DNA from 2 places in the Sulfitobacter sp. M85 genome. Region 1 is predicted to be linked to the other one. Evidence: riboswitches for the same ligand, from Rfam matches in the RefSeq annotation. Region 1 holds a riboswitch; the other holds the start of a gene.
The links. A riboswitch is a leader RNA that binds a small molecule or an ion and turns the genes downstream of it on or off. The one in region 1 is predicted to bind thiamine pyrophosphate.

Region 1 (7,805 bases):
AGCCGCTGCCGCTGATGCAGGACCACCTCGACGGCAAGCGCGATCCTTCGGCGGACGTGGCCGGGCTCTTGGACCGTCTGGTCGCCAAGCTCGGCCCCGAAAAGGTGAGTTGGCCGCAGTGGCGCGAGACCCACAAGCCCGAGGCGGTAGAGGAACGCGCCCCGGCCCTGCAGGCCAGCCCCACAGCCGCCCCCGCGCTGCTGCGCGAACGCCCACTGCGTCTGCTCACCCCGCCCGAGGAGGTGCGCGTGATCTACGCCGTGCCCGAAGGCCCGCCCTCGCAGTTCAACTGGCGCCGCGTCACCTACAAGACCACCCGCCACGCGGGGCCTGAGCGCATCGCGCCGGAATGGTGGCGCGACCGCCCCGGCACCCGGCTGCGCGATTACTATAAAGTGGAGGTCGCGGGCGGCCAGCGCTTCTGGCTCTACCGCGAGGGCGTGATCCACGACGGACGCGGGGCCGAGCCGCGCTGGTTCCTGCACGGGATGTTCGCCTGATGCCGCAGCAGGAGGGACATAAACGCCGCACCTTAGGCGAGGACGGTTTCGCCGCCCCCGCCCGCGCAGAATATGTGGAGTTCGGGCTGGCCAGTTGCTTTTCCTTCCTGCGCGCTGCCTCCGACGCCGTCGATCTGGTCCAGACGGCGCATCACCACGGCTACGACAGCCTCGGCATCGCGGATCACAACACGCTGGCGGGCGTGGTGCGGCTGCATGTAGAGGCCGAAAAGGCGCATATCCGGCCCCTGATCGGCGCGCGTCTGGTGCTGCTCTGCGGGACCGAGATCCTCGCCTACCCGCAAGACCGCGCCGCCTATGCCCGGCTCTCGACGCTTCTGTCGGCGGGCAAGATGCAATCGGTCGACGGCGAGTGGCAGCAAAAGGGCGAGACCCATCTGACGCTGGAGATGCTGCAGGGCCATGCCGAAGGGCTGCACCTCATCGTCATGCCGCCCGAGAACCTCGACCTCTTCGCCGCGGGCCTGCCGCGGCTGCTGAAAGCGCTGCCGGGGATGCGCCACATCGGCGCGAGCTTTCTCTACCGGGGCGACGACCGGGCGCGGATCAACCGGCTGGATGCGCTGGCCCGTGCCCATGGGCTGAGGCTGCTTGCCACCAACGATGTGCTTTACCACGCCCGCCACCGCCGCCCGTTGCAGGACGTGATGGTGGCGATCCGCGAGGGGGTGATCGTGCCCAAGGCGGGCTATCTTCTGGCCGCCAATGCCGAACGCCACTTGAAATCCCCCGAGGCGATGATGCGCCTCTTCGCCGACTGGCCCCATGCCATCGCCGAGACGCGCCGCCTTGCCGACCGGATCGAATTTCGCCTCACAGATCTGGCCTATGAATACCCCCATGAGATCGTCCCCGAGGGCGGCAGCCCGATGGAGGAACTGGCGCGCCTCACATGGGAAGGCGCCGCCCGGCGCTACCCCGAAGGCGTGCCCGAGGCGGTGAAAAAGACCATCGAGAAGGAATTCGCGCTGATCTCCTCCAAGAAGATCGCGCGTTATTTCCTGACCATCTATGACATCGTCCGCTTCGCCCGCGAGGAGGCCGAGCCGCCGATCCTCTGCCAGGGGCGCGGCTCGGCGGCCAATTCCGCCGTCTGCTTCTGTCTCGGCATCACCTCGGTCGACCCGGCGGTGCATGACCTGCTCTTCGAGCGCTTCCTCAGCGAGGAACGCGACGAGCCGCCCGACATCGACGTCGATTTCGAGCATGAGCGGCGCGAGGAGGTGATCCAGTACATGTACGGCAAATACGGCCGCCACCGCGCCGGGCTCTGCGCCACGGTGATCCACTACCGCCCGCGCTCGGCCATTCGCGAGGTCGGCAAGGCGATGGGGCTTTCCGAAGACGTGACCTCGAAACTCGCGGGCACGATCTGGGGCAGTTTCGAGGGCGAGATGGACGACGCCCGCGCCCGCGAGGCGGGGCTGGACCTGTCGGACCCCTACCTCCGCATGGTGCTGAAACTCGCCTCCCAGATGATCGGTATGCCGCGGCACCTGAGCCAACACGTCGGCGGCTTTATCCTCACCGAACGCCCCCTGACCGAGATCGTCCCCATCGGCAATGGCGCCATGCCCGAGCGCAGCTTCATCGAATGGGACAAGGACGACATCGACGCGCTGCAAATCTTCAAGGTCGATATCCTCGCCCTCGGCATGCTGACCTGTATCGCCAAATGTTTCGACCTAATCGAGGCGCATTACGACCGCCCGCTGGAACTGGCCACGGTCCCGGTGGAGGATCACGAGGACGATGCCACCGGGCGGCCCACCTACGACATGCTCTGCCGGGGCGACAGCCTTGGCGTGTTTCAGGTCGAAAGCCGGGCGCAGATGGCGATGCTGCCGAAACTGCGCCCGCGCGTCTTCTACGATCTGGTGATCGAGGTCGCCATCGTCCGCCCCGGCCCCATTCAGGGCGACATGGTGCACCCCTACCTGCGCCGCCGTCAGGGGCTGGAAAGCGTCGTCTACCCCGCCCCCGGCCCGGCCTATCCGCAGGACGAGCTGTTCAGCATCCTCAGCCGAACATTGGGCGTGCCGATCTTTCAAGAACAGGCGATGAAAATCTCCATCGACGCGGCGCGGTTCTCGCCCGCCGAGGCCAACGAGCTGCGCAAGGCCATGGCCACCTTCCGCTCGCGCGGGACCATCGAAAAGCTGCAGGACAAGATGGTGGGCCGGATGACCAAACGCGGCTACGATCCGGTCTTCGCGCAGCGCTGTTTCGACCAGATCAAGGGCTTTGGCGAATACGGCTTTCCCGAAAGCCATGCGGCGAGCTTCGCCAAGCTGGTCTATGTCTCGTCATGGATGAAATGCCACTACCCGGCGGCCTTTGCCTGTGCGCTTTTGAACTCCCAGCCGATGGGGTTTTACGCGCCCGCCCAGATCGTGCGCGACGCGCGCGAGCATCAGGTCGAGGTGCGCGGCGTCGACGTGAACCTCTCGGACTGGAACTGCACGCTGGAGCCCTGCGGCGATGGCTTTGCCCTGCGGCTGGGGCTGCGCATGGTAGACGGGCTGCAGGAAAAGGCCGGCGCGCGGATCATGGACCGGCGCGACGCGCCTTACGCCGATGTCGAAGACCTCAAGACCCGCGCGGGTCTCGATGCCAAGGCGATCCGCCAGCTCGCCGCCGCCGACACGATGCGCAGCATGGGGGTCGACCGGCGCCAAGCGCTCTGGCAGGCCCAAGGGCTGCGCGACGCGCCCGCCTTGCCGATCTTCGATCATGCCGAAGCCTCGGCCCGCGGCCCGGAACCAGAGGTGCATCTGCCGGTGATGCCGAAGGCGGAACAGGTCGTGGCCGATTACCAGACGCTGCGCCTGTCGCTGAAGGCGCATCCGATGTCCTTCTACCGCGCCAGCCTTGCCGCGCAGGGGTTCTCCTCAGCGCGGGACCTTTCACGCATGGGCCACGGGCGGCGGGTGAAACTGGCGGGGCTTGTGCTGGTGCGCCAGAAACCCGGCAGCGCCAAGGGGGTCTGTTTCATCACGCTGGAGGATGAGTTTGGCGTCGCCAACCTCGTGATCTGGCCAAACATGTTCAAGCTCTACCGCCCCACGATCATGTCGGCGAGGCTTCTGGTCGTGGAGGGGCGCGTGCAGACCGACGGGCGGGTGATCCATGTCGTGGCAGACCGGCTCGAGAACCGCTCCGACCGGCTGGCAGCACTATCGGAAGCACCGATGCCCGGCATCACGACGCGCGGCGATCACCCGACCCATCCGCTGCCCGGTCAGGTGGCCATGCACGGCCACCCGCGCGATGCCAAGGTGATCCCCAAATCGCGGGATTTTCATTAACGAATCCTCATGCAATGCATGAGGTACGAACCACAACTACTTGATATAAAAAGTAAACAAATAAATAACCGATCCCCTGTTGACCCTCTGAACGCCCCTCGCTAGCCTGCCGGAAATCCGTTGGGGTGCCGCAAGGCTGAGAGGTGAAAACCGACCCATCGAACCTGATCCGGGTCGTACCGGCGTAGGGAACGGAAGCAAGCATCAGCCCCATCCGGGCGGTCGTTTACCCCGTATCTCCATGCCCTCGGCCCATCTAACGAATGGGGGGGCCGAATGGCGTTTCAAGCACTGACGATTGCGGGGTCCGACAGCAGCGGCGGGGCGGGGATTCAGGCCGATCTCAAGACCTTTAGCGCGCTTGGCGTCTATGGGGCCAGCGTGCTCACCGCCGTCACCGCCCAGAACACCCGCGCCGTCGCCGCGGTCGCCATGATCGCGCCTGCGATGATCCGCGCGCAGATGGCGGCGGTCTTTGACGATCTGGCCATCGGCGCGATCAAGATCGGCATGTTGGGCGATCCGGCCACGATCTCCGCCGTGGCCGAGGGGCTGGCCGACTGCCCCGCGCCCATTGTGCTCGACCCGGTGATGGTGGCGAAATCCGGCGATGCGCTGCTCTCTGCCGAAGCGGTCAAAACCCTGCGCGCCCGGATGCTGCCCCGCGCCCATGTGCTGACGCCGAACCTGCCCGAGGCCGCACGGCTACTGGACACAGAAGAAGCCACCGACGAGGCCACGATGCTCGCGCAGGGCCGCGCGCTGCTGTCGCTCGGTCCGCGCGCGGTGCTGATGAAGGGCGGCCATGGCAAGGGCGAGACCTGTGTCGATCTGCTGATTTCCAAGACCGACACCCTGCGCCTTTCCGCGCCCCGCCAGCAGACGGCGAACACCCATGGCACCGGCTGCACGCTCTCTGCCGCCATTGCCGCCGGTCTGGCGCGGGGCCTGCCTCTGCCGCAGGCGGTGGGAGCCGCTCATAGCTATCTGCAACGCGCCATTGCCGCGGCGGACGCCCTCAACATCGGCCATGGCCACGGGCCGGTCCATCATTTTCACGGCGTTTGGCCCCATGAGTGATGTCACCATCATCGGCGCGGGCGTGGCAGGGCTTTGGGCCGCGCGGGCCTGTCTGGCGCAGGGGCTGCGGCCCCGGCTCGTTGACCGCAAAGGCCCGCCCGGGCCGCATGGCTGTTCGTGGTGGGCGGGCGGCATGCTCGCCCCCTTTTGCGAAGGCGCGCTGAGCGAGCCTGCGGTGGTAACCCATGGGCGGCGTGCCGCGGCGCTATGGGGGGAGATCACGGAAGTCACCCATCGGGGCACGCTGGTCCTCGCCCCCGAACGGGACCGCGCGGAATTGCAGCGTTTCGCCGCCCGCACCGAAAGCCACAGCCCCTGCGACGCCGAAGCCATCGCGGCCTGTGAGCCGGACCTCGCCGGGCGCCATCGCCGCGGGTTGTTCTTTGCCGAGGAAGCGCATCTGAACCCGCGCCAAGCGCTGCAAGACCTGACCCATGCGCTGGCCGCCGAGGGCGTGACGGTTAAGACCACGGCCCTCACCCCTTCGGAGGTCACAGGCCCGGTGATCGACTGCCGCGGCATGGTGGCCCGCGACGCTCTGCCCGGTTTGCGTGCCGTGCGCGGCGAGATGATCCTGCTGCGCGCGCCTGAGATCACCCTCACCCGCCCGATCCGCCTGCTGCACCCGCGCCACCCGCTTTACGTCGTGCCGCGCGGGCAAGGCATCTACATGCTGGGCGCGACCCAGATCGAAAGCGCCAGCCGCAGCGGCATGACCGCCCGCTCGGCGCTGGAACTGCTCTCAGCCGCCTATGCGCTCGACCCGCGCTTTGCCGAGGGCGAGATCATCGAGATGGGCGCCGACCTGCGCCCGGCTTTCGCCGACAACCTGCCCGGCATCGTACAGCGCGGGGCGGTGCTGCATCTGAACGGATTGTTCCGGCACGGCTTTCTCATGGCGCCCGCCTTGGCCGAACAGGCCGCGGGCTTTCTGGCAACAGCGACAACGGGGGATTTATTCCGTGAAGATTGAAGTGAACGGCGAGACGCGTGAGGTCACCGCCGCGCAGCTTGACGCGGCACTGGCAGAGCTTGGTTGGGGCGAAGCGAAAGTCGCCACCGCCCTCAACGGCAGTTTCGTCCCCGCAGGCGCGCGGGGTGAGACCATGCTGAGCGACGGCGACCGGCTCGAAGTGCTCAGCGCCATGCAGGGGGGCTGAACGATGCGCGATTTCTACGGCACCGCCCTGCCCCTGCCGCTGATGCTGGGCACCGCGCGCTACCCCTCGCCCGCAGTGATGGAGGCCGCCTTTCGCCAAAGCGCCGCGCCGGTCGCCACGGTTTCGCTGCGCCGCGAACAAGGCGCAGGACAGGCGTTTTGGGACATGGTGCGCGGCTTGGGCGTGCATCTGCTGCCCAACACCGCCGGCTGCCATTCCGCGCGCGAGGCGATCACCACGGCGCAGATGGCGCGGGAATACTTCGGCACCAATTGGATCAAGCTAGAGGTCATCGGCCATGCCGACACGCTGCAACCTGACCCCTTCGGGCTGGTCGAGGCTGCCGAGGCGCTCTGCGCCGATGGGTTCGAGGTCTTCCCCTATACCACCGAGGATCAGGTGCTGGCCGCGCGGTTGGTCGATGCGGGCTGCCGGGTGCTGATGCCTTGGGGTGCGCCGATCGGCTCGGGGCTGGGGCTGAACAACCTGCACGGGCTGCGCAGTCTGCGGGCAGCATTTCCCGATGTGGCCATGGTGATCGACGCGGGCCTCGGCCTGCCCAGCCATGCGGCACAGGCGTTGGAGATGGGGTTCGACGCGGTGCTTTTGAACACCGCCGTGGCCGAGGCCCGCGACCCCGCCGCCATGGCCGAAGCCTTTGCGCTGGCCTGCCGCGCGGGCGCGCTTGCCGCCGCCTCCGGCCCTATGGGCCAGCGCGACATGGCCGTGCCCTCCACCCCCGTCATCGGAAAGGCTTGGCTATGAGCTTGCCGCGTTTCTACCCCGTCTTCGATAGTACCGCATGGGTCGCGCGGGCCGTGCCCTTGGGCGTGAAGCTGGTGCAACTGCGCATCAAGGACGCGCCCGAAGAGGTGCTGCGCGCCGAGATCACCACCGCGCTCGACCTCTGCCGCCAGCACGGCGCACTGCTGGTGGTGAATGACCACTGGCAACTGGCGATTGAACTGGGGGCCGATTGGCTGCATCTGGGGCAAGAGGATTTGGACAGTGCCAACATCCCCGCGATCCGCGCCGCCGGGCTGAAGCTGGGCCTGTCGACCCATGACCATGCCGAGCTTGACCGCGCGCTGGCCCTCGCCCCCGATTACATCGCCCTCGGCCCCGTCTATCCGACCATTCTGAAAAAGATGAAATGGACCGAACAGGGGCTCGACCGTTTGACGGAATGGAAGGCGCGGATCGGGGATATCCCGCTTTGCGCCATCGGCGGCATGTCTGTCGCCCGTGCGCCGGGGGCCTTTGCCGCCGGGGCCGATACGGTGGCGGCGGTCACGGATATCACGCTGAACGCAGACCCCGAAGCGCGGATGCGCGAATGGCTTGAGGTGACGGCATGAGCCGTTACGCCCGCCAGATCATTCTGCCGCAGGTTGGCGCCGAGGGGCAAGCGCGGCTCACGGCGGCGCATGTGCTGGTCGTCGGTGCCGGAGCGCTGGCGGTGCCTGTGCTGCAATATCTCGTCGGGGCCGGTGTCGGGCGGATCACATTGGTGGACGGCGATCAGGTGGCCTTGAGCAATCTGCACCGCCAACCGCTCTACCGGATGGACGGTATCGGCAGGCCCAAGGTCCGTGCCGCCGCCGAGGCGATGGCGGCGCTGAACCCCGAGGTGACGCTTGTCCCGCGTGCCGAATGGCTCACCCCTGCCAATGCGCCCGCCCTGCTGGCGGGCTGCGATATCGCGCTCGACTGCGCCGACACTTTCGCCGCCAGCC
Region 2 (7,805 bases), on a different contig from region 1:
GCGCAGCTTGCCCAGTTTCTCCAGCGTGGTGCCAGGGCGGGGGTGTTCGTCGCTGTCGACGACGATGTCCTCGCCCTTGCGCTGCGGGATGGTGACCGGGGCGATTTCTTCGGCGAAGATGCCCTTCTCGGCGGCGGCGGCATAGCGTTCTTGGCTACGTGCGGCGAAGGCGTCCTGATCTTCGCGCGACACGTCATAATCGGCGGCGACGTTGTCGGCGGTCTCGGGCATGGAATCCACGCCGAACTGTGCCTTCATCTTCGGGTTTACGAAGCGCCAGCCGATGGTGGTGTCATAGACGGCGTTGCTGCGCGAAAAGGCGGTCTCGGCCTTGGGCATCACGAAGGGCGCGCGCGACATGCTTTCGATCCCGCCGGCGATGGCCAGATCCATATCGCCCGCGCGGATCGCCCGAGCGGCAGCGCCCACGGCGTCCATCCCGCTGGCGCAGAGACGGTTGATCGTGGCGCCCGGCACGTCCACCGGCAGGCCAGCCAATAGCGACGCCATACGCGCCACGTTGCGGTTGTCTTCGCCTGCCTGATTGGCGCAGCCCATGATCACGTCATCGACCCGCGCCCAATCGACGGAAGGGTTCCGCTCCATCAGCGCTTTCAGCGGCACGGCGGCCAGATCATCGGCGCGAACCGAAGAGAGGGCGCCGCCGTAACGGCCAATGGGGGTGCGCTGCGCGTCGCAGATGAATGCCTGCATGGGGGTCTCCTGTTGTTGCACCGTAATCTACACATCGGGGCGATTCGGTTCAATCAAAATGTTACGGAATGAAAATAGGGTACGGATTTTGGTAACACGTCACCGTCCTGTCACCAAAGCTTTGCCAAAGAGTCACGCCGCTGTCGGCGCTCTGTCACGCGCCGGGGGTTCTGTGCCGCCATCGCCACCCTCAGAGGAAGCTCAAGATGACCAAACTGATCCGCCCGACCCGTCGCGCTGTGCTGGCGGGCTCCACCGCCTTTGCCGCAAGCCTTGCCATGCCCAGCCTCAGCCGCGCGGCCTCGCGCCCGGTGTTTACCCATGGGGTGCAATCGGGCGATGTCGACACGCAGTCCGGCATGATCTGGACCCGCACTGACCGCCCGGCGCGGGTGCAGGTCGAAATCTCCACCACCGAAAGCTTTGCCAACGCGCGCCAGCTTGCACCGATGAACGCGCTGCCGAACCACGATCTGGCGGTGAAACGTCTGGTCGAAGGGCTGCCCTCGGATCAGGATATCTTTTACCGCTTCACCGCTGCGGACCTGAGCGACATCAACGCCACTTCCGAGCCGATCATCGGCCAGTTCCGCACCGCGCCCACCGCGCGCCGCGACGTGCGCTTTGCTTGGTCCGGTGACACCGCCGGTCAGGGCTGGGGCATCGACGATGAGGGCATGCGCACCTATGCGACCATGGCCAAACACCGCCCCGACTTCTTCCTGCATTCCGGTGACACCATCTATGCCGATGGCCCGCTTGAGGATGAGGTGCAGCTTGACGACGGCACGATGTGGAAGAACACCCTCATCATCGACGAGAAGCGCAAGGTGGCTGAGACGCTGGACGAATACCGCGGTCAGTGGAAATACAATCTGATGGACGACCATGTGCGTGAGATGAACGCCCATGTGCCGACCTTCATGCAGTGGGACGACCATGAAGTCGTGAACAACTGGTCCTCCTCGCGCAGCCTGATGGAAGACGACCGCTATAGCGAAAAGTCGATCCATGTCCTCGCCGCGCGCGCTTCGCAGGCCTTCCATGAGATGACCCCGCTGCGCATCACCCCCGCCGAGCCGGGCCGGGTCTACCGCAAGATCAACTACGGTCCGATGCTGGATGTCTTCTTCCTCGACCTGCGCAGCTACCGGGGGCCGAACAGCGAGAACATGCAGACCGAGATGTCGCAGGCCACCGATATCCTCGGGGCCGAGCAGATGGCATGGCTCAAGCGGGAGCTGACCAATTCGGCGGCCACATGGAAGGTCATCGCCTGCGACATGCCCATCGGTCTGGTCGTCGGTGGCGGGGCCGAGGCGGTTGCCAATGGCGACAATGGTGCCGCCAAAGGCCGCGAGCAAGAGATCGCGGGGCTGCTGCGTTTCATCAAGACCGCGCAGATCGACAACGTGGTCTGGTTCACGGCGGATGTGCATTACACCGCCGCGCATTACTACAACCCCGACAAGGCGCAGTTTCAGGACTTTGACCCGTTCTGGGAGTTCGTCTCGGGCCCGCTGCACGCCGGCACCTTCGGCCCGAACGAATTGGACGGCACCTTTGGCCCTGAGTTGAAATACGTCAAAGCGCCCGAAGAAGGTCAGGTGAACCTGCCGCCCTCCGCCGGTCTGCAATTTTTTGGCTTGGTCGATATCGACGCCAAGACCCAGCAGATGAAAGTGCGTCTGATGGACCGCGCCGATACCGAGCTTTACTCGGTGACGCTCGACCCCAAGGGAGCGGCGATCTAAGCGCCCTCTGCATGGCACAGTGGGAGGATCGCCCCGAAGCGGGCGATCCTTTTCGTTTCAGTAGTCGACGCCGCGCTGTGCTTTGATGCCCGCTTTGAACGGGTGTTTGACCTCGGACATTTCGGTCACCAGATCGGCATAGTCACAAAGCTCGGGCCGGGCGTCGCGGCCTGTCAGCACCACGGCGGTGCGCTTGTCACGCGCGTCGAGCCCGGCGATCACATCTTCGATCTTGAGGTATTCATAGCGGATGGCGATGTTGATCTCATCCATCACCACAAGGTCATATTCCCCGCTCTCCATCATCTCGCGCGCCTTGCCAAATGCGGCTTCGGCGGCGGCGATGTCGCGGTTGCGGTCTTGGGTGTCCCAAGTGAAGCCTTCGCCCATCGTGTGCCATGTCACCTCGTCCAACCGTTCAAAGAACAATCGTTCGCCAGTTTTCCATTTGCCCTTGATGAACTGCACCACACCCACGCGCTGCTTCCAGCCAAGCGCGCGCACCACCACGCCGAAAGCGGAAGAGGATTTGCCCTTGCCCGGGCCGGTATGGACCAGCACCAGACCCTTCTCGGGGTCTTGCAACTCGGCCACCTTGGCGCGCTGTTCGGCCTGACGCTGCTGCATCTTTTCCTTGTGATCTTTCGGATCCGCGTCGCTCATCGGTCATCTCCTCTATCCGGTTTCGGGGCACCATAGGCAGAGGATTGGTCAGGCGAAAGCCCGCATTCGATCACGCTTTGGGATCGGTGACAGACCGCGCCTTGCCCCGCTCCATCCCCAACTGCCGCTCGCGCCAGATCACCAACGCGCCCGCGCTGATCACCAGCGCCGCGCCCGCCAGCATCATCATCGTGGGCAGTTCGGCAAAGAAGACATAGCCCAGCAGAATGGCGAAAAGCATCGAGGTATAGTCATAGGGCGCCAGCATCGAGGCTGAGCCAAAGCGGTAGGCCGAGGTGATCAGGATCTGCGCCACCCCGCCGATCAACCCGGCAAGGACCAGCAGGCCAAAGGTTTGCAGATCGGGGATGACCCAGCCGAAGGGCAGGGTGAAAAGCGCCAGAATCGACGCGGTGGCCGAGAAATAGAACACGATGGCTGCGGTGTCTTCGCTTTGCACCAACTGGCGAATGTGGATCTGCACAAGGCTGCGCACCATGGTCGCCATCAGGATCAGCAGCGCGCCGATGGTGGCCGTCTGCTCCATCGTGCCGATGCTGGTGAAGCGCGGCCAGAGGATGATCATTACGCCCACCAGCCCAATCGCCACGGCACTCACGCGGATCAGCCGGATTTTCTCGCCCAGCAACACGGCAGCGAGGATGACGGTGAAAATCGGTGTGGCAAAGCCGATGGCCGTGACCTCGGGCAGGGGCAGCAGGCCGAGGCCGGTAAAGGTCAGCCCCATCGCCGTGGTGCCGAAGAGCCCGCGCCAGACATGGCCCATCGGGTTTTGCGTCTTTAGCCCGCTTTTCAGTTTGCCGCGCTGCGCCAGCCAGATCAGGATCACTGGAATGGCAAAGAAGGAGCGGAAGAAGACCGACTCCCCGGCGGGGACATCGTCGGCCAGCGATTTGATGATCGCGGACATGCAGGTGAAAAGCAGGATCGCCGTGATTTTCAGTCCGACACCAAGGGCGGGGCGGGCGGAGAAATCATCGACTTTCATGCTTTGATCCTCACGCCTCGGGGCCAATTATGCCGCGGTTCTGACCAATCTGTCCGCGATGCAGCAGCAGGTGATCCAGCAGCACGCAGGCCATCATCGCCTCGCCCACCGGCACCGCGCGGATGCCGACGCAAGGATCGTGGCGGCCCTTGGTGATGATCTCGGTCTCTTCGCCCTGTTTCGTGATTGTGCGCCGCGTGGTCAGGATGCTGGAGGTCGGCTTCACCGCGAAGCGCAGCACCACATCCTGCCCGGTGCTGATCCCGCCCAAGATGCCGCCCGCGTGGTTCGAGGAATATTCCGGCCCATCCGGCCCCATGGTGATCTCATCGGCGTTCAATTCGCCGGTCAGCATCGCCGCCGACATGCCCTCGCCGATCTCCACGCCCTTGACGGCATTGATGCTCATCATCGCGGCGGCCAGATCGGTGTCGAGCTTGCCATAGACCGGCGCGCCGAGACCCGCAGGCACGCCGCGCGCCGTCACTTCGATGATCGCGCCGACGCTGCTGCCCGATTTGCGCAGCCCGTCGAGGTAGTCGGCCCAGTCCGCCGCTGCCTTGGCATCCGGCACCCAAAAGGGGTTTTGGTCGATTTGGTCCCAATCGAACGCATCGCGGTCAATCTTATGCGGCCCCATTTGCACCATGTAGCCGGTGATCTGAAGCTCCGGCGCCAGCGCCTTGATCGCCTCACGCGCCAGACCGCCCGCCGCCACCCGCGCGGCGGTCTCCCGGGCCGAGGAACGGCCACCCCCGCGATAGTCGCGGATGCCGTATTTCTGGAAATAGGTGATGTCGGCGTGACCGGGGCGGAACTTGTCCTTGATGTCGCCGTAGTCTTTCGAGCGTTGATCGGTGTTCTCGATCATCAGCTGCACGGGCGTGCCGGTGGTGACCCCTTCGAAGGTGCCCGACAGGATCCGGACCTCATCCGCCTCACGCCGCTGCGTGGTGTATTTGTTCTGGCCCGGTTTGCGCTTGTCGAGCCACTGCTGGATCATGCCTTCGTCAATCGGCACGCCGGGTGGGCAGCCGTCGATGGTCGCCCCAAGGGCGGGCCCGTGGCTCTCGCCCCATGTGGTGACCCGGTAAAGATGGCCAAAGCTGTTGATCGACATGGGCGGACCTCCTGTTGTCAAACCCTTAGCCGGGGCAGCGCCCTGCCTCAAGGGGATTTGCCTTGCCAATTGTGCAGGTCCGATCTACCCCTGACGCTACCTCGGGGGGCCTTTGGGCTGAGATGCGCATGCTGTGCGGACCCGTTGAACCTGAACCGGTTAACACCGGCGGAGGGAAGGTCAGGACAGACATCCACCTTTTACCTTTCGCCGCAAAAGGAGGATGCGATGAAGTATCTTACACTTGCTGCGGGCGTCATGGGCGCATCGGCCACATGGGCCGAGACGCCTGAATTGACGGTCTATACCTACGACAGTTTCGTCACCGAATGGGGGCCGGGCCCGGCCATCGAAGAGGGGTTCGAGGCCGAATGCGGCTGCGATCTGAAATTCGTCGGCATGGGCGATGGCGCGGCTTTGCTGGCGCGGCTCAAGCTTGAAGGCACACGGTCCGACGCGGATATCGTGCTGGGGCTGGACACCAGCCTTGTCGCCGCCGCGAAAGAGACCGAACTGTTCGCGCCGAGCGGGTTGCAGGCCGACTATGACCTGCCGATCACTTGGGAAGACGAAGTTTTCGTGCCCTATGACTGGGGCTATTTCGCTTTTGTCCACGGCACCGATCTGGACGCGCCCGGTAATTTCAAAGCGCTGACCGAGAGCGATCTGAAAATCGTGATCCAAGACCCGCGCTCTTCGACGCCCGGTTTGGGGCTGCTGATGTGGGTCAAAGCGGCCTATGGCGATGAGGCGCCCGAGATTTGGGCGGGGCTGGCCGACAATGTCGTGACCGTGACCAAAGGGTGGTCCGAAGCCTACGGTCTCTTCCTCGAAGGCGAGGCCGACATGGTGCTGAGCTACACCACCTCTCCGGCCTATCACCTGATCGCGGAGGAGGACGACAGCAAGACCGCGGCGCTGTTCGACGAGGGCCATTACATGCAGATCGAAGTGGCGGGGAAGCTTGCCGGGTCGGATCAGCCGGAACTGGCGGATCGGTTCTTGCAATACCTCGTCTCTGATGCCGCGCAATCGGTGCTGCCGACGACCAACTGGATGTATCCCGCCGTGACGCCCGAAGGCGGTCTGCCCGCAGGGTTCGAGGGCATGATCCAGCCCGACAAGGCGCTGTTAGTGCCGAACGACGAGGTCCCCGCGCTCCGTGAGGAGGCTTTGGACGAATGGCTGACCGCGCTGTCGCGTTAAGCGGCAAGACGGGGCTTTTCGCCGCCGCGCTAGTCGCGGGGCTGATCCTTGCCGCTTTGGTCGCCGTCTTCGCGGCGGCCGATGTGGGTGCGGGGCTCGGCCCGGCGGATTGGGCGGCGGTGCGGTTTACCGCGACACAGGCGGTTTGGTCGGCGGTGCTTTCGGTGCTGCTGGCCGTGCCGGTGGCGCGGGCGCTGGCGCGGCGGCGGTTTTGGGGGCGCGGCGCGCTGATCACGTTGCTGGGCGCGCCTTTCATTCTGCCGGTGATCGTGGCGGTGCTGGGGCTGCTGACGGTCTTTGGCCGGTCGGGCGTGCTGAACCAATTTGGCGCGGCTCTTGGCCTGCCGCCGGTGTCGATCTACGGGCTGCATGGCGTGGTTCTGGCGCATGTCTTCTTCAACCTGCCGCTGGCGACGCGGCTTTTGCTGCAAGGCTGGCAGAGCATCCCTTCTGAGCGGTTTCGGCTCGCGGGGCAGCTTCAGATGACGCCGCGGGCGCTGTTTCTGGCGCTGGAATGGCCAATGCTGCGGCAGGTGCTGCCCGGCGTGGCGGCGCTGATATTCGTGATCTGCCTGACCAGTTTTGCCGTGGCTTTGACGCTGGGCGGTGGGCCGCGGGCGACGACGATCGAATTGGCGATCTATCAGGCGTTTCGGTTTGATTTTGACCTGGGGCGGGCGGCGCTTTTGTCGGTGGTGCAGCTTGTGGTCGCGGGTGTGGCGGCGGTGGCGGCGCTTTGGCTGATCCCGCCGATCAGCTTGGGCGGCGGGTTGGACCGCCCCCTGCGCCGCTGGGATGCGCGGGGCGGCGCGCAGCGGGCATTAGACGGGCTGGTGATCGCGCTCGCTGCGCTGTTCTTGCTGCTGCCGCTGGGGGCCGTGGTGCTGCGCGGGCTGGCGGGGGTCGCGGAACTGCCTGCCTCGGTCTGGCAGGCCTCCGGGAATAGCATTCTGGTGGCGGGGTTGAGCGTGGCGGTGCTGGCCCTGCTGGCGCTGCCGATGGCAGGCTGGATTGCTACCCGGCGGCGTGGCGGGGTGGAGGCGATTGGCCTGATGGGGCTTGCGGCCTCTCCGCTGATGATTGGCACGGGGTGGTTCATCCTGATCAACCCGGTGCTGGACCCCGCACGGCTGAGCCTGCCGGTCACCGCCTTGGTCAACGCGCTGATGGCGCTGCCTTTCGTGCTGCGCATTCTGGTGCCGCGCCTGCGCGAGACCTTGAAGGATTATGGCCCCCTGACCCAGATCCTCGGCATGACGGGTTGGGCGCTGTGGCGGTTGCTGGTCCTGCCGCGTCTGCGCCCGCAATTGGGCTTTGCCGCCGGGCTGACGGGGGCGCT

Region 2: linked by a shared signal. The riboswitch ahead of thiB (thiamine ABC transporter substrate binding subunit) and the one ahead of thiD (bifunctional hydroxymethylpyrimidine kinase/phosphomethylpyrimidine kinase) in region 1 are both predicted to bind thiamine pyrophosphate.

What each region holds. Positions count from the first base shown of each region.
Region 1 is NZ_JABECQ010000003.1:257,469-265,273, forward strand. It holds gene HKX24_RS07460 (DNA polymerase Y family protein) at 1-500, shown strand, start outside; gene HKX24_RS07465 (error-prone DNA polymerase) at 500-3,829, shown strand; TPP riboswitch at 3,941-4,037, shown strand; gene thiD (bifunctional hydroxymethylpyrimidine kinase/phosphomethylpyrimidine kinase) at 4,106-4,909, shown strand; gene HKX24_RS07475 (FAD-dependent oxidoreductase) at 4,902-5,882, shown strand; gene thiS (sulfur carrier protein ThiS) at 5,872-6,069, shown strand; gene HKX24_RS07485 (thiazole synthase) at 6,073-6,834, shown strand; gene HKX24_RS07490 (thiamine phosphate synthase) at 6,831-7,427, shown strand; gene HKX24_RS07495 (HesA/MoeB/ThiF family protein) at 7,424-7,805, shown strand, end outside.
Region 2 is NZ_JABECQ010000001.1:491,654-499,458, forward strand. It holds gene pcaF (3-oxoadipyl-CoA thiolase) at 1-714, opposite strand, end outside; gene HKX24_RS02475 (alkaline phosphatase D family protein) at 921-2,468, shown strand; gene cobO (cob(I)yrinic acid a,c-diamide adenosyltransferase) at 2,526-3,131, opposite strand; gene HKX24_RS02485 (DMT family transporter) at 3,202-4,140, opposite strand; gene aroC (chorismate synthase) at 4,151-5,260, opposite strand; TPP riboswitch at 5,353-5,454, shown strand; gene thiB (thiamine ABC transporter substrate binding subunit) at 5,489-6,466, shown strand; gene HKX24_RS02500 (thiamine/thiamine pyrophosphate ABC transporter permease ThiP) at 6,442-7,805, shown strand, end outside.